DNA from 4 places in the Janthinobacterium sp. NFX145 genome. Region 1 is predicted to be linked to each of the others. Evidence: predicted binding sites of a transcription regulator. Region 1 holds the regulator's gene; each other region holds the start of a gene.
What was found. Region 1 encodes sigma-54, which starts transcription at its own class of promoters, with help from an activator protein. Its sites were predicted from a motif close to TGGCANGNAANCTGCTTT; they were not measured.

Region 1 (5,106 bases):
GCCTTCATCGAGAAATGGCTGCCGTCATTCAAGTCCGACAACCGCAGCTACCTGACGGTGGCGCTCGGTTGCACGGGCGGCCAGCACCGCTCCGTGTACATGGCGGAACGCTTGGCGCAATACTTTGGCCCCAACGAGCGCGTGGTCCTGCGCCACCGCGAACGCTCCTAGTTAATTCAGGTGGCGCAGCGGATGCGCTTGAGCCGGCCAGACGGGGGCAAAGAAGCGCGCCACCATGGCAGCGTCGACCTCGTCCAGGCTGGCGGGGTTCCAGCGCGGCGCATTGTCCTTGTCGACCACCAGCGCGCGCACGCCTTCGAGCACTTCGCCATGCTCGAAGTTGTGGCGCACCACCGTGCGCTCCAGTCGCAGACAATCGGCCACGCCCAGGTGAGCGCCCCGCCGCAGCAATTCCAGGGTCACCGACATCATCAAGGGCGAACGCAGGCGCATGGCCGCCAGCGCCCTGGCCGCGAACGCGCTGTCGTCCTGCGCCAGCGAGGCCATGATGGCCGCCACGGAAGGCGCACCGAAATGACGGTCCAGCGCCGCGCGCGCCGTCGCCAGAGGAGAGTCCCCCGCCTCGGCCTGGAACGGCGCCGCCAGCGCCTTGATGGCCACCGGCAAGGCCTCGCCCGGCGTCGACTCGATCAGGGCCAGCAACGCCCCCATCTGCGCCTCGGGCAGGAACACATCGGCCAGACCCGTGTACAGGGCATCGGCCGCGTTGATGGTCAGGCCCGTCAAGCCCAGATACAGGCCCAGTTGACCGGCCAGGCGGGACAGGAAATAACTGCCGCCCACATCGGGGAACAAGCCAATATTAACTTCCGGCATGGCCATGCGTGTGCGGCCCGTCACGATGCGCAGGCGGTTGCCGGGCCCGGCTTGCGCCACGCCCATGCCGCCGCCCATCACCACGCCATCCATCACGGCAATATACGGTTTCGGATAGAAATGAATCACATGATTTAAGGCGTATTCTTCGGTAAAGAAATCTTCCAGCTGGGCACTGCCGCCTTGCGGCGTGGCCAGTCCCGCATCGTAAAAGAAGCGGATATCGCCGCCGGCGCACAGGGCTTTTTCGCTGCTCGATCGGATCACCACGGCGTCCACGTGCGGATCATCGCGCCAGGCCAGCAAGACCGCACTCAGGGCGCGCACCATCTCCAGCGACAGGGAATTCAAGGCTTTCGGACGGTCGAGCACGATGTGCCCGGTGCGGTTGCGGATGGAGGTCTGGACGAAGTCGCTCATGGCAGGCAGGAAAGAAGTGAAAGTGCAAACATTCTAGCCCTTGCGCGGGGAAGATTGCGTTCAACAGGTCCAGGCGCAAAAAAGGGCGCAAGATGTGCGCCCTTAGTTGATCACAACTGCTGGAAGCGGGTGGCCTTAAACGGCGACGACGGCGTCTTCCTCGGAGTTGTCTGGCAGATGCTTGATCGCCTCTTTACCGTGCCCTTGCACTTTGGTTTTGTATTTCATCACTTGCCTATCGAGCTTGTCGATCAGGGTATCGATCGCGGCGTACAGGTCGTGCGCCAGGCTTTCCACATAGACAGTCTTGCCGCTCAAACGCAGGTTGACTTCAGCCTTTTGACGTTTTTCTTTCTCTTTGAGGTTATCCACGGTCAGAATCACGGCGATATCGATGACTTGATCGAAATGACGTTTCACGCGCTCCAGCTTCGTTTGTACGTATTCACGGATGGCTGGTGTCACTTCGAGATGATGTCCGCTGATGGTGAGATTCATACACACTCCTAAAGATGATCGGGTTCGTGCGGTCCATCCTATCCGGCCCGCAGAGGAACCGAAAAAAACTTACAAACACTTACGCAGGCTCACTGGCGGAATTTTCAACGCTTCCCGGTATTTGGCAACAGTACGTCGCGCAATCACCATGCCTTGTTCCCCCAGCATGTCCGCAATCTTACTGTCGGATAAAGGATTTTTAGGGTCTTCTGCTCCTGTCAGTTGCACGATCAATGCCCGTATCGCCGTCGATGACGCTTCGCCCCCCGCTTCGGTGGCGACGTGGCTACCAAAGAAATATTTCAACTCGAACATGCCGTGCGGGGTCAGCATGTACTTTTGAGTTGTTACCCGCGAGATAGTACTCTCGTGTAAACCCAGTGTATCAGCTATTTCACGGAGCACAAGGGGGCGCATGGCAACGGCCCCATGCGAGAAAAAGTTCTTTTGTCTTTCTACTATCGCCTGTGCCACGCGCAGGATGGTGTCGAAGCGCTGGCGCATATTCTTGATCAGCCACTTGGCTTCCTGCAACTGTGCGCCCATGGCACCCTCGCCCTTGCCCTGCTTGAGCAAGTTGGCGTACATGGCATTGACGCGCAGGCGCGGCATGACGTCGTTATTCAGGGTCACTTGCCAGCCATTGCGCGCGCGCTTGACGACGACGTCGGGCACCACGTAATCGGACACGTCCGAGGCGAACACGGCGCCCGGATGCGGATTGCACTGGCGAATCACCGTCTGCGCTTCGCGCAAGTCTTCCTCGTCGCAATCGAGGGCTTTTTTCAGCTTATTGAAATCGCGCTGGGCAAACCAGGCCAGGTGCTTTTCCACGATGACGAGGGCCATGCGCCGCGTCACCATGGCGATGTGCGGCAAGCGCTTGATCTGCAGCGCCAGGCATTCGGACGCATTGCGCGCGCCCACGCCCGGCGGATCGAAACTTTGCAGCAGCGACAAGGCCGTGCGCATCTCGTCGGCGTCGATTTCCAGCTCTTCCGGCAGGCGCGCCAGGATGTCGTCGAGCGACTCTTCCAGGTAGCCATTGTCGTCGAGCGCATCGATGATCAACTCGACCAGCGCGCGGTCGCGCAATTCGAGCACCGTCACGCGCATCTGCTCCATCAGGTGCTCGCGCAGGGTGCAGTGATGGGCCTCCAGCTGCGGACGCGAATCTTCATCGTCTGGCGCCTTGCCGCGGCTCGCCTCGCTCCAGTCGCTGTCGCCACCGTCCGCGGCAGCCGGACTGTCGCCCGCCTCGCCGTCAAAGGTTTCCGCTTCGGCCGGCGCGGCGGGCGCGTCCTGGCCTGGCGGCTGGGGCGGCGCTTCGGCCGGCGCCGCCGTGGAACTCAAGGCGCCGTCGGAAAGCAGGCGCAGCGAACGGTCGAGCGGATCGTCGAGGCGTTCGAGCAAGGGATTGTCCGTCAGCAATTGCTCTAGTTCCTGGTGCAATTCCAGGGTAGACAATTGCAACAGGCGTATCGATTGCTGCAACTGCGGCGTCAGTGCCAGGTGCTGCGAAGTGCGCAGCTGCAATGATTGTTTCATTGGCTTACATGCGGAAGTGTTCGCCCAGATAGACCCGGCGTACCGACTCGTTCGCGATGATGTCGTCGGGGCGTCCCGACGCCAGCACCGAGCCCTGGTTGATGATGTAGGCACGGTCGCAGATACCCAGCGTCTCGCGCACATTATGATCGGTGATCAGCACGCCGATATTGCGCTCCTTCAAGAAACGCACGATGCGCTGGATCTCGATCACGGCGATCGGATCGACGCCGGCGAACGGCTCGTCGAGCAGCACGAAACGGGGATCGGTGGCCAGCGCGCGGGCGATTTCCACGCGGCGGCGCTCGCCGCCCGACAGGGACAGGGCCTGGTTCTCGCGCAGCTTTTCAATCTGCAAGTCGGCCAGCAATTTGTCCAGGCGCTCCTCGATCTCGGCCTTCTTCAAAGGACGGCCTTCGACGGTCTGGATTTCCAGCACGGCGCGGATATTGTCTTCCACCGTCAGCTTGCGGAAAACGGACGCTTCCTGCGGCAGGTAAGACAGGCCCATCTGCGCGCGGCGGTGAATCGGCAGGCTGGAAATGTCCACGCCGCTGATATCGATGCTGCCGCCGTCCGACGGCACCAGGCCGACGATCATGTAGAACGAGGTGGTCTTGCCGGCGCCGTTCGGGCCCAGCAAACCCACCACTTCGCCGCATTCGACTTGCAGCGAGACATCATGCACGACTTGCCGCTTGCCATAGGTTTTTTGCAGACCGCGAACGATCAGGGTGCTGCCGCAACGTGTATTTTCCATTATTTCTTTCCTGGCGCGGGCGTGGCCGGCGCTTTCTCCGCCGCCGGCGCCTTGGTCTTCGGCTGGATCACCATGCGCACGCTGCCGCCATCGGGCGTGCTGGTGCCGCTGTTGGAATTTTCCATCGCAAACACTTCCTTGCGGCTGTCATACGAGATGAAGGCGCCGTTGGCCACGTCGGTGACTTTCGTGCCTTCCAGGCGGGTCAGCTTGGCTCTGGAAAACAGTTTCACCACTTCCGTCTTGTTGTCGTATTCCACGCGCTCCGCTTCGCCTTCGACCCACAGGTCGCCCGCGCCATCGCGCTTCTGGCGGAAGGTGGCCAGCTTGCCGGGATCGGCCCAGAAGGTAATGAACTGGTAGCCTTGCGGATCTTCCGTGATCAGGGCCCGGCCCGCCTTCATGGTCAGGGTGCCTTTCACCAGCACGACGTCGCCCGTCAGGGTGCGCACCTGCTTGACGTCATCGACGTGGCCGCTGCGTGCCGTGATGACGGCTTCCTTCTCGGAATCGGCCTTCTCGGCATGCGCCACGCCCATGATGGCCAGGGAAAATACGGTCAACAGCAAGATCTTCTTCATAGTATGGTTTCCTTGTTTCATTCTGTCATTTTGCCGCCGCGGCCGGGCGCGGTTTCGGCGGTAGGACCATGCGCAGCGCATTCTGCACTTCCACCACGCCGGTGGCGTTATTGGCCTTCATGCCGACGCCATTGAGGCGCGAGGCGCCCGTCAGGATATCGACAGGCACGTCCGTTTCCATTCTTTCCTCATCCGGGAACACCGTCAGCGCTTCCGTCCTGACCGTCAGGTTCTGCGCCTTCGGACTGGCCACGCGGTCGATCACGACCTTGCGGTGCAGTTGCAGCCGGGTATTGTCCTGGTCGATATGCGCCAGTTCCGCGTTCATGTTCAACGGCGGCATGCCGGGCGTGAGCTTGCGCACGAAGGGCTGGTCGATATCGGACGAATCGTCGGCCGGATAATGCGTGAGCTTGGTGCCCGACACGATATAGCTGGGTTTGCCCGTCAAATCCATGCGCA
Region 2 (5,106 bases), 210 kb from region 1:
GGCTGACTTTCTTGCCGTCGAGGTCGACCTCGCGTGTCAGCACGGCCGGCTTGCCTGGAAACAGGGCCGTGAACTGGGCGTCGGGGCTGCGATAGTCGCGCCAGTCGAACTTCGGACTGCAGGCGGACAGGACGCTGGCGGCCGCGAGCGTAGCCAGAAAGAGGGCAAGTGATGGTTTTTTCATCAGCAGATGGTAGCAGCGCCGCCGATCAGGCGCAATCGCGCACGTGTGGGGCCACCGGCCGGCTCATATTTCACGCAGCACGCGCCGGTACTGGATCGCTTCGGCGACATGCGCTTGCGTGATGCCGGGGCTGCCCGCCAGGTCCGCGATGCTGCGCGCTACGCGCAGTACCCGGTGATACGTGCGCGCCGACCAGTGCAATCGCGCCATGGCGCCATGCAGCAGCTGTTCTCCATGCGTTTCCAGACGACAATGCTGTTCGATTTCCGTGCTGCTCAGGCGCTGGTTCGCTTTCCCCTGGCGTGCCAGCTGCAGGGCAAAGGCTGCCGCCACCCGCGTGGCGATGGCTTGCGTGCTTTCGCCGGCGCCTGCGTGCCGGCCCAGCGCTGCGGGCGGCATGGCGGCCACTTCAATTTGCAAGTCGATACGGTCGAGTAGCGGGCCGGACAGGCGACTGTGATAGCGGAGCACGGCGTCCGGCGTGCAGCGGCAACGGCCCGAAGCGTGGCCCAGATAGCCGCATGGGCAGGGATTCATGGCGGCGATCAGCTGAAAGCGGGCAGGAAACTCGGCCTGGCGGGCCGCGCGTGAAATGCTGATCACGCCCGACTCCATGGGCTGGCGCAGCACATCGAGTACGCGGCGCTGGAATTCGGCGATTTCGTCGAGAAACAGCACACCGCAGTGTGCCAGCGAGATTTCTCCCGGGCGCGGCACGTTGCCGCCGCCCACCAGGGCCACGCCGGACGCCGTCTGGTGCGGGGCGCGATAGGGACGCCGTTTCCAGTGTTCCACCTTGAAGTGCCCGCCCTGCGAATGCACGGCCGCCGATTCCAGCGCTTCTTCATCGCTCATGGGCGGCAGCACGCCGGGGAAGCGGCTGGCCAGCATGGTCTTGCCCGCACCCGGTGGCCCTACCATCAAGACGTTATGGCCGCCCGCGGCTGCCACTTCCAGTGCGCGTCGCGCCTGCTGCTGTCCTTGCACGTCGGCAAAGTCGGGATACGCAAAAGCGGAGACAGCCAACATGGGCTGATGGCGTTGCAGGGCCGTGTGGCTGGCGTGCGCGGCAAAATGCGCGCAGACCTCGAGCAGGCTGTGGGCGGGGTAGATGCAGGCGTCGCGGACGAGCGCCGCCTCGTCCGCGTTCGCCTGCGGCAAGATGAAGGCGCGTGGCGCGCCCGGCTGGCTGCGCTGCATGGCAAAGGTCATGGCCAGGGCGCCGCGGATGGGGCGCAACTGGCCCGACAGCGACAGTTCGCCCGCGAATTCGTAGTGGTGTAATTGGTCGCCCGGCAACTGGCCGGAGGCGGCCAGGATGCCCAGCGCGATGGGCAGGTCGAAGCGCCCCGATTCCTTGGGCAAATCCGCCGGCGCCAGGTTGGCCGTGATGCGCCGCGCCGGCATGTCAAAGCCGCAGTTTTGCAGCGCGGCACGGACGCGGTCGCGCGATTCCTTCACTTCCGTATCCGGCAGGCCGACAATCGTAAACGAAGGCAAACCATTGGCAAGGTGGACTTCGACACTTACCTCGGGCGCTTCCATGCCGGCCAGGGCGCGGCTTTTCAGGACGGCCAGACTCATCAGACTCCCCTGTGGCGCGGGCGCGGGCAGGATCAGTCTAGCGCGTGAAGCGCCGTCAGGCTTGAGCTATGCCAGCAAGGCCGTCAATAACGGGACCTGGCTGGCGTCACCTTACGCCTTGGATTCGTTCAGGCGCGTTTCCAGTTCGATCAGGCGCAATTCCAGTGCGTCCAGTTTGGCGCGGGTCTTGGCCAGCACTTGCGCCTGGATATCGAATTCCTCACGCGTGACGAGATCGAGGCGGGCGAAGCCCTGGGTCATCATCGATTTGACGTTTTTCTCGATATCCTTGGCAGGCGAGTTTTCGATGGCTTGATGGATCTTGCCTTGCAAGTCGTTAAAGAAGGTATTCATGTCCATGGTCAGTCCTTTTATGGTGCGGCCTGTGCATCGCACCATTGCGGTGCACAGCGGCGTTAATCTGGTGCGAAACTGGGCAAATTCATCATGCTTCAGCAGCCCGTACCCGCATGCCGACAGGCTTGCAGGGTATGTATGGTCGGAAACGCACCTGTCAAGGTGGCAAGTGAGCTGGCACGTATTCTGCTAAAGAAGGTATGAACGCTTTGTGATCTCCAGCCAAGATTTTAAACCTCAACCGCTTTAAAAGTTCAATAAAAGGGAATCGCCATGAAGAATCTGTCCAAGAACATGACTTTAGCTGCAGCGTTGACGCTGGCCATGACCGCCGTGTGCGGTAGCGCCATGGCCCAGGATGCAGTGGCGGCGCCTGCTGCGGCCGAAGCCGTGCCTGATAACGTGGTGAGCTACAACGTGGCGCTGACCAGCGACTACCGTTACCGCGGCATTTCGCAAAGCCGCTTGAACCCGGCCATCAGCGGCGGCGCCGACTATACCCATAACCCGACGGGCCTGTATGTGGGCACCTGGCTGTCGAGCATCAAATGGATCAAGGATGGCGGCGGCGATACCGATCTGGAATGGGATATCTACGGCGGCAAACGGGGCGAGATCAGCAAGGATTTTACCTATGACGTTGGCGGCCTGTACTATTTCTATCCCTCGAATGGCCTGAGCACCAATGCCAACACCTTCGAGCTGTACGGCCAACTCGGCTACGGCCCTATGTATATCAAATACTCGCATTCGACCACCAATCTGTTCGGTGTTGCCGACAGCAAGAACAGCGGCTACCTGGACGTGGGCGCCAATGTCGAGGTGCATGATGGCTACATGCTGAACCTGCATGTGGGCCGTCAGAAAGTCGAGCACAACGATTCCCTCAGCTACAGCGATTACAAGATCGGCGTGACCAAGGACTTTGGCATGGCGACCGTTTCCCTGGCTGCCGTCAAAGCCAACATCACGTCGCTGGCACCGAATGGCAAGAATCTGGCGAAATCGGGTCTCGTGCTGACCGTGTCCAAAACTTTTTAAGCGAGACTGCCATGAAAATGATTACCGCAATCATTAAACCGTTCAAACTGGACGAAGTACGCGAAGCTTTGTCGGCTATCAATGTGCAAGGCATTACCGTCACGGAAGTCAAAGGTTTCGGCCGCCAGAAAGGTCACACGGAACTCTACCGTGGCGCCGAGTATGTCGTTGATTTCTTGCCAAAAACCAAGATTGAAGCGGCTGTCGATGACGCCATTGTCGACCAGGCCATCGAAGCGATCGAAGGCGCCGCGCGTACCGGTAAAATCGGTGATGGCAAGATTTTCGTCTACAACCTGGAACAGGTCATCCGCATCCGTACCGGTGAAACCGGCAACGAAGCGCTCTAAGGGGAATATTGATGCATAAAAATATAACAAAATTGCTAGCCGGGATAGCCTGTCTGTGTGCGTTTGGAGTTGCCACGCCGAGCTTTGCCGATGCGCCCGCCAAGACGGAGGCGGCCACGACCACGGCCGTCGCCGCCCCTGCCGTCACGCCGGTGCCTGATGCAGCGCCTGCCGCCGCCGCGCCGGCCCCGGCCGCTGCCGCGCCAGCCGCCGCGCCCGTCGCCAACAAAGGCGACACCAGCTTCATGATGATCAGCACCTTGCTGGTGATCTTGATGACCATCCCCGGTCTGGCCCTGTTCTACGGCGGCCTGGTGCGCTCGAAAAACATGTTGTCGGTGCTGATGCAAGTGTTCATGGTGTTCGCGCTGGTCATCGTGCTGTGGTGTATCTACGGCTACTCGATCGCCTTCACGGAAAAAACCGCCTTCTTCGGTGGCTTTGACCGCCTGTTCCTGAACGGCATCTGGGATCCGGCCAAGGGCACGTTTGCCGCCGCCGCCACCTTCAGCAAGGGCGTCGTCATTCCCGAGTTCGTCTTCGTGGCCTTCCAGGGCACGTTTGCCGCCATCACCTGCGCACTGATCGTCGGCGCCTTTGCCGAGCGCGCCAAGTTTTCCGCCGTGCTGGCCTTCGTCGTGCTGTGGTTCACGTTCGCCTACTTGCCAGCGGCCCACATGGTGTGGTTCTGGACCGGTCCTGACCTGATCACCAACGCCGCCACCTCGGCCAGCGAAGCCCTGAAGGCTGGCTGGATCTGGCAAAAAGGCGCGCTGGACTTCGCCGGCGGCACCGTCGTGCACATCAACGCCGCCGTTGCCGGCCTCGTGGGCGCCATCATGATCGGCAAGCGCGTCGGTTACGGCCGCGAATCGATGGCACCGCACTCGCTGACGATGACCATGATCGGCGCATCGCTGCTGTGGGTGGGCTGGTTCGGTTTCAATGCCGGCTCCTCGCTGGAAGCGGGCGACGTGGCTGCCCTGGCCTTCGTCAATACGCTGTTGGCCACTGCCGCCGCCACCCTGTCGTGGGTGTTTGGCGAATGGATCAGCAAAGGCAAGCCTTCGATGCTCGGTGGCGCATCGGGCGCCGTGGCCGGCCTGGTGGCGATCACCCCGGCGGCCGGCTTTGTCGGCCCGATGGGCGGCCTGGTCATCGGCTTGCTGGCTGGTGTCGTCTGCCTGTGGGGCGTGAATGGCCTGAAACGCCTGATCGGCGCCGACGATTCGCTCGACGTGTTCGGCGTGCATGGCGTGGGCGGCATCCTCGGCGCCCTGCTGACGGGTGTGTTTGCTGCGCCACAACTGGGCGGCCAGGGCGTTTTCGACTACGTCACCAACAAGATGTCGGCCGATCCGTACTCGATCGGCCACCAGGTGTGGGTGCAGGCGCAAGCGGTCGGCACCACCATCCTCTGGTCGGCCGTGGTCTCCGTCATCGCCTATAAATTGGTCGACATCGTCATCGGCCTGCGCGTACCGGAAGAAGAAGAGCGCGAAGGCCTCGATATCACGAGCCACGGCGAACAAGCGTATCATGGTTAAATAGCAATCATCTGGCATGCCAGCGCCCCGGCGCGGCATGTCC
Region 3 (5,106 bases), 500 kb from region 1:
ACGGGCTTTTTGTTTTAGAAACTGTACTGGGCGCTAACCCCCAGCAGCCAGTTACGTCCCGGCGCCGCTTCATAGTAGCGTTTGTTGCTGTCGCCGACGATGACGGAGCCCACGTAGGTTTTGTCGAAAAGATTGTTCAGGCGGGCAAATTCCTTGAAGCGCCAATTCCCCACGTTTTGTTTGGCGTTGAAGCGCGCATTGAACACCGTATAGCCGGGCGCCGGTTTTTCGATGTTGCTGTCTTCCGCGTAGACCTGGTTGCTGGCCACGCTTTCCAGCGCCGCGCCAAAACGGTCGAGCGTGTCTTTCCAGGCCAGTTCCGCGAACAGATTGGCGCTGGGCACGCCCGGCAAGCGGCTGCCTTCGCGCACGCTGCCAAACGCCTGGTCATACACGGCGTGCAGGCTGGTCAGTGCCACTTTTGTCGTGAAGCCATATGGCAAGTTCGAGTCCAGCGACACTTCCATACCCTGACGCAAGGTTTTACCCGCATTGCGATAGCTGGTGCGCCCGCCGCTGGACTTGTCGACCACCAATTCGTCGTTGGTCTTGATCTGGAACACGGCCGCGTTTACGTGCGTGTTGTTGGCGATTCTGGCCTTGATCCCCGCTTCCAGGTTGGTGCTGGTGGCCGGTTTCAGTTGGTAATTGAAACCGCCACCGGTGCCCGAGTAAAACAGCTCATTCAAGGTGGGCGCTTCGAAGCCGCGCGCGGCGCTGGCGTAGACGTTGACGTTCGGCGTCAGTTTATACAGCAGACCCAGCACCGGTGTCGTGTGGCTGAACTCCAGGCTGCCGCTGTCGTTGCCATTGCCGAGGAAATGGTCGTCGACCGCCACTTTCATCTTGCTGTAGCGCAAACCTGCGCTGAGCAGCCATGGGCCGCTTTGCCATTCCGCCTGGATATAGGGATCGAGGCTGGAGACGACATTTTGCTCGTCGCGGCGCAGCTTGCCTTTTACGCCAAACGTGTTGCCGATGTAATTTTCATAACCCGTGCGGTCGTCGCTGGAGCGGCCGTAATCGATGCCGATGGTGGTGCTCAGCTTGCCGCCTGCCAGCTGGTTCACGTGCAGCCAGTTGGTGTCGATGCCGTAGAACTGACGCTGGAAGTCGACCACGCCGCCTGAATGTGTGAGTACTCCATTAATAGTTTGATTTTGTAGGAACTTGGAGAAGGCCTGATATTGGATCACGTCGCGGTTGCCGCCATACACCATTACATGCAGGCGGTCGTCGCCGAACGACTGTTCATAGGTGGCGCCGATTTGCTGGTGGTCGATACTCTTGCGCGTGTTGTAGCGCTCGGCCAGGGTGCGCTTCGGGTTCTGCGTGTCGCTCGCATCGGTTTCTCCGGCGCGCGGGTCGCGGGCAAACGTGGCCCAGGTGGCGCCCAGCGGATCTTGTGTGTTGCCCTGATGCAGGCTGTTGGCGACGATGGTCAGCTTGCTGTCCGCCGTCGGCTTGACGGTGATCTTGCCGAACGCCTGTTCGCGCGTGGCGGCGCTGTGGTCGCGGAAACCATCGGTGCGGAAGCGCGAGCCGTCGAGCACGTAGCCGATGCCGCCGGCCTGGCCTTGCGCCGTCAAGTCCACCTTGTTGGTGCCGTAGCTGCCGCCCGTCACATTCAATTCGACGGACGGGGGATTTTGTCCATCCTTGGAAAACAGCTGGATCACGCCGCCCGAATGGTTGCCGTAGATGGCAGAAAACGGTCCACGCAGTACTTCGATGCGCTCGGCCGTATCGAGGTTGAAGGTGGCGGCCTGGCCCTGGCCGTCCGGCATGCTGGCGGGAATGCCATCGCTGATCAGTTTGACGCCGCGCACGCCAAAGGCGGAGCGGGCGCCGAAGCCGCGCGACGAGATCTGCAAGTCTTGCGCGTAGTTCTGGCGGTTTTGCACAACCAGCCCTGGCACGGCGGCCAGCGCTTCCGACGCGTTGACGCGGATTTGGCCATCCTGGATGCGGGCGCTGTCGACGACGTCGATCGAGGCCGGCACTTCCTGGCTGGGGTGGGCGATGCGGCTGCCGCTGACGACCACCGTATCCATCAGTTGCCCGTTGGCCAGGTCAGCTGCCTCGGCGGCAAAGACGTGGGGGGCGAGGGTGGCGCTGCCGGCGACAAACAGGCTGGCGATGGTGTTCAGGCGGAAACGATGCTGCATGCGGATTCTCCAATGTGATTAAAAGCCTGCTTTGGTCGCGTGCGCGGCGCAGGTCTGCATAGTTGTATCAAGCAATATGCCTGCCATGTCTCCATTGGTGGGCTGAAATTATACGCGTGTCAGTGGCACGGCGTTTGCATACAGCAATGTTCAGATGCGCCGATGCCGCGCGCTTTTCCTGTGTTTTGCCATCGAAAGGTGATTATGCCCAACTTCTTCCCGCGCTTGCGCCAGGTGTGCTGGCTGCTGCCTGCGCTCGCCAGCAGCGCCCTCCAGGCCGCTCCATTTGCTTATGTTCCCAATGAAAAATCGGGCACCTTGAGCGTGATCGATACGGCGACCGATCAGGTCGTGCGCCAGATCGCCGCGGGCAAGCGTCCGCGCGGCATTGCCGCCGACCCCAGCGGACGGCAATTGTTTGTCACGGACGCGGCCAGCAGCGCCTTGCTGCTGATCGATAACGCTGGCGGCGCGCCCGTGCGCACGGTGGCGCTGGGCAAGTCGCCGGAAGGTGTCAGCGCTTCGCAAGATGGTAGTCATGTGGCCGTGGCCGTCGAGGAAAACAATAGCGTGGCCTTGCTCGACGGGCATACAGGCAGCTTGCTTGCCGATATCAAGGTGCACGGACGTAACCCGGAACATGCCGTTTTCAGCCCCGATGGGCGCTGGCTGCTGGTCAGCGCGGAAGAGGCCGAGCAAGTCGACGTCATTGATGTGGCACAACGCCGCCAGGTCGCGTCCATTGCCGTGGGCTTGCGTCCGCGCGGCATCGGCTTCAGTCCGGACTCGGACCGTGCCTACGTGGCGTGCGAACTGGTCAATGCCGTCTACGTCATCGACATGGCCGCGCGCAAGGCCATCGCCACCATTCCTGCGGGCAAGAATGCCAACGGCATCGTGGTCCACCCCAGCGGCAAGCAGGTGTATGTCTCGAACGGTATCGATGGCACGGTGATGGTGATCGACACGGCCAGCAACAAGGTGACGGCCACTATTCCCGTCGGCAAACGCCCGTGGAATATGGCCATCACGCCCGATGGCGCCAAGCTGTACGTGGCCAATGGCCGCTCGAACAGCGTTTCCGTCATCGACACGGCCAGCGCGCAGAAGGTGGCCGATATTGCCGTGGGCGAATTGCCATGGGGCGTGGTGATTCGCTAGTGGCACAGGCGCAGGTGTTCCAGTCTGGTACACCTGTTCCATTGTGCAGCGGCTCAAGCCCGGGCATGCGTTGAAAAGCGCGCCGGTATTGATGCCGCGCCCTTGCAACAAGGGTAAAACCGGCTAAGTTTGTAGTGGGATGGCGAGCTGGCACGGCATTTGCGGAAGACCCCGTGTACTCACCCCATCTGTACCAGGACGTTTGATTTTAATTAAAGCAATTCCATTCTAATTAACCCGATAGAGGACGACATGAATCTCGCAGACATCAGCAAACTGGGCGTAGCCAATCCTTTCAAACAACGCTATGACAATTACATCGGCGGCAAATTCGTTGCCCCAGTAAAAGGTGAATACTTTCCTAACATCACACCGATCACCGGCTTGCCATTTTGCGAAATCGCCCGCTCCACGGCGGAAGACGTCGAACTGGCGCTGGACGCCGCGCATGCCGCCAAGGATGCCTGGGGCAAGACCTCGCCTGCGGAGCGCGCCAATATCCTGAACCGCATCGCCGACCGCATCGAGCAGAACCTGAGCCTGATCGCCACGGCGGAAACCATTGACAACGGCAAGCCGATCCGCGAAACGATGAATGCCGACATTCCGCTGGCCATCGACCATTTCCGTTATTTTGCCGGCTGCATCCGCGCGCAGGAAGGTTCTGTCGCGCAAATCGATGCGGAAACCTATGCCTACCACTACCACGAGCCGCTCGGTGTCGTGGGTCAGATCATTCCGTGGAATTTCCCGATTCTGATGGCCGTGTGGAAACTGGCACCAGCTTTGGCCGCCGGCAATTGCGTGGTACTTAAGCCGGCCGAGCAGACGCCAGCGTCCATCATGGTGTTGATCGAGCTGATCGGCGACCTGCTGCCGCCGGGCGTGTTGAACATCATCAACGGTTTCGGCCTGGAAGCGGGCAAGCCGCTGGCGTCGAGCAAGCGCATCGCCAAGATCGCCTTTACGGGCGAAACGGGCACGGGTCGTTTGATCATGGGTTACGCCGCGCAAAACCTGATTCCCGTCACCCTGGAGCTGGGCGGCAAGTCGCCGAACATCTTCTTTGAAGACGTGATGGATGCGGACGACGAGTATTTCGACAAGTGCCTGGAAGGCTTCACCATGTTCGCGCTGAACCAGGGCGAAGTATGCACCTGCCCATCGCGCGTGCTGATCCAGGAATCGATCTACGAGAAATTCATCGAACGCGCCCTGAAGCGCGTGGCGGCCATCAAGCAGGGCAACCCGCTTGACTCGTCCACCATGATCGGTGCGCAGGCGTCGCAGGAGCAGCTGGAAAAAATCCTGTCCTACCTCGACATCGGCCGCCAGGAAGGCGCCGAAGTGCTGGCCGGCGGCGAGCGCAACACGCAGGCGGGCGACCTGGAAGGCGGCTACTACGTGCGTCCGACCGTGTTCAAGGGCAATAACAAGATGCGTATCTTCCAGGAAGAAATCTTCGGGCCCGTCGTGTCCGTCACGACCTTCAAGGATGAGGCCGAAGCGCTGGCGATCGCCAACGACACCTTGTACGGCCTGGGCGCCGGCCTGTGGACGCGTGACGGTTCGCGCGCCTTCCGCATGGGACGCGCCATCCAGGCGGGCCGCGTGTGGACCAATTGCTATCACCTGTATCCGGCCCACGCCGCGTTCGGCGGTTACAAGCAATCGGGTATCGGCCGCGAAAACCACAAGATGATGCTCGATCACTACCAGCAAACGAAGAACTTGCTGGTGAGCTATAGCCCGAAAGCGCTGGGCTTCTTCTAAACCG
Region 4 (5,106 bases), 2.7 Mb from region 1:
AACGACTCCCTGCCCTGCTGCTCCTGCTCTGCCTGTCCCTGCCCGCTGCCGCCCAGAAGCAGGCCGCCTGCCCTTATGCTGCCTGGAAAAGCGGCTTCAAGGGCGATGCGCGGGCGCAAGCCACGTGCTTGCTGCGTCCCGTCAAGCTGTATGCGCGCCTGGGCGACAGCGCGCCGCTGCCGGCGTTTCTTGCCGCCCGCATCGGCCAGCGCACGGGCATCGCGCCGGCCCGGTTGCGGGCCTGGCTGGCGGAACAGGGGATCGCCGAGGCGGATGTGGGCGGCCCCGTCGACGCGCCATTGTCGCGCGCCGTGGGCCGGCTGGCCGCACCCATGGCCCGCTATTTCGTCATCCACGACACCAGCTACCCGAATTTTTTATTGGAACCCATTCCCGCCCACATCAACGACGCCAGCTGGGATTTCAACGATTTCAATCTACGCAACCCGGCGCTGGGCGGCGGTCCGAAAGGCCATGTCTACGTCAACCGCCTGGGCGGCTCCTTGCTGGTGCGCGACTTTGGCACGGCCAGCTACGCCAGCAAGCTGGAAAAGGACAAGCCGTCGCTGGCGGGCCTGTTCCTGCACGTGGAACTGGTGCAGCCGCGCCACTCCGTGCCCGGCGGCGGCAAGGGCAACGACGGCCTGGCGCCCGATCCCGGTTTTACGCCCGCGCAATACGAGCGCCTGGCCTTGCTGTACATCGCCGCCAGCGTGCGCAAGGGCACGTGGCTGATCCCCGCCTTCCACGTCGTGATCGACACAGGTTTTGCGAACGGTCATGACGATCCGCAGAACTTTTCGCTGGAACAATGGGATACGACCCTCAGCCATTTGAGCGCCGTCATTGCAGGCGTCGACGCGCCGAATTGAACACCACCTGCACGCCGATTTGGAGGATACTTTAGCTCCCGCCGATGCACGACGCGGATGCCGAGCTGTCCAGGGAGAGCTACGATGACCTATGCCTCTGACCAGAAAATGCACACGCTGGACATGCCCGCGCGCACGCGGCGGCTCTTCAGCATGCGCGATGCCGTGCTGACACAGTGGGAACACGAGGTGCGCGCCAAGGTACGCGGCGCCGACGCCTTGCTGACGCCCATCCTGATCAATACCTTGCCCACTTTCTTCGATAACCTGGCCGAGGCGCTGACGCCAGGCTATCCGCGCGACGATGCCACCAGCCATACCAATGCCCCTGCCGTGCACGGCAACGAACGGGCGCGCATGACCAGCTATGGCCCGGAGCAAGTGATCCAGGAATACCAGATCTTCCGCGACTGTTTCGCCGATGCGGCCCTCGACGCGGGCGTGCCGTTGCGCCGCCGCGACTGGAAGGTGATCAATGCCTCGATCGACACGGGCATCCGCGAAGCTATCCTGGAATTTACGGCCATGCATGAAAGCTTCCAGCGGCGCATCGCGGCCGGCCTGTCGCACGACATGCGCAATCCCCTCTCCGTCATGCTCAACAGCGCCCAGCTGCTGCAGCGGCGCGCGCAGCAGCTCGACGTGCCGGCCCTGGCATCGAAAATCATCGAACACGGCAAGCGCCTCGACGACATGATCCAGGAATTGCTCGATACGCTCAGCTACCACCGGGGGCAGAAACTGCCGCTGGTCTTGCATCGCTTCGATATCCTGCCGCTGGCGCAGCAGGTGGCCGACAGCGTGAATACGGGCCATCCGGGCAAGTGCCAGGTCACGGGCGCGTCCGTCACTGGCTGGTGGTGCGAAAATTCGCTGCGCCGGGCCCTGGAAAACCTGGTGGGCAATGCCCTCAAGTACGGCGACGACGGCCCCATCCATATCCACGTCAACACCCTGCGCGAACGCATGATACTCACGGTGCACAACACGGGCAGTACTATCGCGCCCGAGCAGACCGAGCGCATCTTCGAATACCTGCGCCGCGAACACCAGGGCAGCGCGCCCGGCTGGGGCATCGGCCTGCCCTTCGTGCAAAACGTGGCGGAAAGCCATGGCGGCAGCGCGCTGGTCGACAGTGCGCCGGAAACGGGCACCACGTTTACCATCGACCTGCCCGTCGATTGCCGTCCCTTCGTCACGCCGGACGCCTGATTTCACCCGCCCCGCGCCCCATAGCCCTGCAGAATCGACACCGTAGCGCACCAAAGCGGTGCGGATGACGGTTTTACGCCACAAAAATGGTCATTTTCTACATACTTTCGGGTGTGCGGCATTGGCACGCTTCCTGCTGAGCTATAGTCAGACACGGCTCAAGGGAAATCACAACATGGCAAATTTTTTCAATGAAATGACTGCAAATGAAGTGGGTACGGACAGCAAGGTACGTGAACACTATCGTGAATTCAGCAACTGGCTGGAGCAGCAATCCCCCGAGACCATCGCCCGCAAGCGGGCGGAAGCCGACCTGACGTTCCGCCGGGTCGGCATCACGTTCGCCGTGTATGGCGACGATGCCGGCACGGAACGCCTGATTCCGTTCGACACCATCCCGCGCATCATTCCCGCCACGGAATGGGCGCAGATGCAGACGGGCCTGGTGCAGCGCGTGCAAGCCTTGAACATGTTTATCCATGATATTTATCATGAGCAAAAGATCATCAAGGCGGGCATCATTCCCGCCGAGCAAATCTACAAGAATGCCCAGTACCGCCCGGAAATGCAGGGCATTTCCGTCGCCTCCGACATCTATGCCCACATCGCCGGCGTCGATATCGTGCGCGCGGGCCAGGGCGAATTCTATGTACTGGAAGACAATCTGCGCGTGCCGTCCGGCGTATCCTACATGCTGGAAGACCGCAAGATGATGATGCGGCTGTTCCCGGAACTGTTCGCCCGTAACCGCATCGCGCCCGTCGACCATTACCCGGATATGCTGCTCGACAACCTGCGCTCGGTCGCGCCCATGGGCGTGGATGACCCGACGGTCGTCGTCATGACGCCAGGCATGTACAACTCCGCCTACTTCGAACATGCGTTCCTGGCCCAGCAGATGGGCGTGGAACTGGTCGAAGGCAAGGATTTGTTCGTCAACGATAACTCGGTGTACATGCGCACCACGCGCGGTCCGAAGAGAGTCGACGTCATTTATCGCCGCGTGGACGACGATTTCCTCGATCCGCTGGCCTTCCGCTCCGATTCCTCGCTGGGCGTGCCGGGCCTGCTGTCCGTGTACCGCGCCGGCCGCGTGACCCTGGCGAACGCCATCGGCACGGGCGTGGCCGACGACAAGTCGATCTATCCTTTTGTTCCCGACATGATCAAGTTCTATCTGTCGCAGGAACCCATACTCAACAACGTGCCCACGTACCAGTGCCGCAAACCGGCCGATTTGTCCTACGTGCTGGCGAACCTGGCGCAACTCGTCGTCAAGGAAGTGCATGGCGCGGGCGGCTACGGCATGCTGGTGGGGCCGGCGTCCAGCCTGGCGCAGATCGAGGACTTCCGCCAGCGCCTGCTGGCCAATCCGGGCGGCTACATCGCCCAGCCAACACTCGCCCTGTCCGCCTGCCCCACGTATGTCGAGGCCGGCATCGCACCGCGCCACATCGATTTGCGGCCGTTCGTGCTGTCCGGCAAGACGATTTCCATGGTGCCGGGCGGCTTGACCCGCGTGGCGCTCGGTGAAGGCTCGCTCGTGGTCAACTCCTCGCAAGGGGGCGGCACCAAGGATACCTGGGTACTGGAAGCCACATCCGCTTTTGCAGGAGAGAAAACATGCTGAGCCGCACCGCCGATCATTTGTTCTGGATGGCCCGCTACACGGAGCGGGCGGAAAACACGGCGCGCATGCTCGACGTCAATATGCAGACCTCGATGCTGCCCCAGTCCGAACAGGACGCGGAGCAAGGCTGGCGCGCCACCCTGGGCATTTCCGAGCTGCAAAGCGCCTACGACCACAAATATGGCCGCTTCCACACGCGCGACGTGCTCGACTTCATGGTGCGCGACCCGAACAACCCCTCGTCCATCCTCGCCTGCCTGACGGGCGCGCGCGAAAACGCCCGCGCCGTGCGGGGGACTTTGACGACAGAAGTGTGGGAAATCCAGAACGCCACCTGGCTCGACATGCAGAAACGCTTGAAAAGCAATCTGCTGGAAACGGATCCCAGCCAGTTCTTCGAATGGGTCAAGTACCGCTCGCACCTGTCGCGTGGCGTGACCCTGGGCACCATGCTCAAGGACGAAGCCATCCACTTCATTCGCCTGGGCACCTTCCTGGAACGGGCCGACAACACGGCGCGCATCCTCGACGTGAAGTTCCACGGCGCGCGCGACACGTCGAAAGACATTACCCAGCGCGACTTTTATTACTGGGCGGCCCTGCTGCGCTCCGTGTCCGGCTTCGAGATCTACCGCAAGGTCTACCGTGACGTCATCACCCCGGCGCGGGTGGCGGAATTGCTGATGCTGCGCGGCGACATGCCGCGTTCCCTGCTGGCCTGCATGGATGACGTGGTGGAAAATCTCAAGCACATCCGCAACGATGTGTCGGCCGATACGGAGCGCTTCGCCGGCAAATTGCACGCGGAACTGAAATTCGGCCATATCGACGACATCATGAAGACGGGTTTGCATCTGACCTTGACGGAGTTTCTGGAAAACATCAATGACCTGGGCAACCGGGTCAGCCGCGACTTCCTCGTTCCCTTGGCGGCCTGATGCAGCTCACCATCCGCCACAAAACCGAGTACGCCTACAGCGCACCGCTGGCCCACACCATCCAGCAGCTGCACCTGACGCCGCGTATCGAGCCGCAGCAGCGGGCATTGTCCTGGCAAATCACGACGCCGGGCCAGTGCCACGCCTACACGGATGCTTACGGCAATCTGTCGCACATGCTGACGATTAACGGCAGCCATCACTCCCTGAGCCTGGTGGCGCAGGGCGTGGTGGAAACCATCTACCCGCACAAGGGACGGCTGAACCTGATCGATACCCTGTCGCCGCTGCTGTTTACCATGCCGACGCCGCTGACCCTGGCCAATCCCGCCATCCTCGACCTGGCGGCCGCCAGCCTGCCGGACCAGCACGTGACGGCGGGCACGGGCCATCTGCTGCGCCTGGCCGAGCACATCGTCGGCAAGGTCGCGTATGAAAGCGGCGCCACCATGGT

Region 2: the regulator sigma-54 is predicted to act here: its motif matches at 2,301-2,318, upstream of ACPJXG_RS25035 (TorF family putative porin).
Region 3: the regulator sigma-54 is predicted to act here: its motif matches at 2,292-2,309, upstream of ACPJXG_RS23620 (beta-propeller fold lactonase family protein).
Region 4: the regulator sigma-54 is predicted to act here: its motif matches at 2,207-2,224, upstream of ACPJXG_RS14040 (circularly permuted type 2 ATP-grasp protein).

Annotation. Positions count from the first base shown of each region.
Region 1 is NZ_CP187360.1:5,794,919-5,800,024, forward strand. Features, by position in the region: gene rapZ (RNase adapter RapZ) at 1-171, shown strand, start outside; gene ACPJXG_RS25980 (enoyl-CoA hydratase/isomerase family protein) at 172-1,257, opposite strand; gene hpf (ribosome hibernation-promoting factor, HPF/YfiA family) at 1,393-1,755, opposite strand; gene ACPJXG_RS25990 (RNA polymerase factor sigma-54) at 1,825-3,303, opposite strand; gene lptB (LPS export ABC transporter ATP-binding protein) at 3,308-4,063, opposite strand; gene lptA (lipopolysaccharide transport periplasmic protein LptA) at 4,063-4,644, opposite strand; gene lptC (LPS export ABC transporter periplasmic protein LptC) at 4,670-5,106, opposite strand, start outside.
Region 2 is NZ_CP187360.1:5,586,541-5,591,646, reverse strand. Features, by position in the region: gene ACPJXG_RS25050 (hypothetical protein) at 1-184, opposite strand, end outside; gene ACPJXG_RS25045 (YifB family Mg chelatase-like AAA ATPase) at 248-1,768, opposite strand; gene ACPJXG_RS25040 (accessory factor UbiK family protein) at 1,880-2,128, opposite strand; gene ACPJXG_RS25035 (TorF family putative porin) at 2,399-3,166, shown strand; gene ACPJXG_RS25030 (P-II family nitrogen regulator) at 3,178-3,516, shown strand; gene ACPJXG_RS25025 (ammonium transporter) at 3,528-5,063, shown strand.
Region 3 is NZ_CP187360.1:5,292,769-5,297,874, reverse strand. Features, by position in the region: gene ACPJXG_RS23625 (TonB-dependent receptor family protein) at 15-2,168, opposite strand; gene ACPJXG_RS23620 (beta-propeller fold lactonase family protein) at 2,373-3,329, shown strand; gene adh (aldehyde dehydrogenase) at 3,582-5,102, shown strand.
Region 4 is NZ_CP187360.1:3,114,136-3,119,241, forward strand. Features, by position in the region: gene ACPJXG_RS14030 (hypothetical protein) at 1-872, shown strand, start outside; gene ACPJXG_RS14035 (sensor histidine kinase) at 957-2,084, shown strand; gene ACPJXG_RS14040 (circularly permuted type 2 ATP-grasp protein) at 2,260-3,714, shown strand; gene ACPJXG_RS14045 (alpha-E domain-containing protein) at 3,708-4,652, shown strand; gene ACPJXG_RS14050 (transglutaminase family protein) at 4,652-5,106, shown strand, end outside.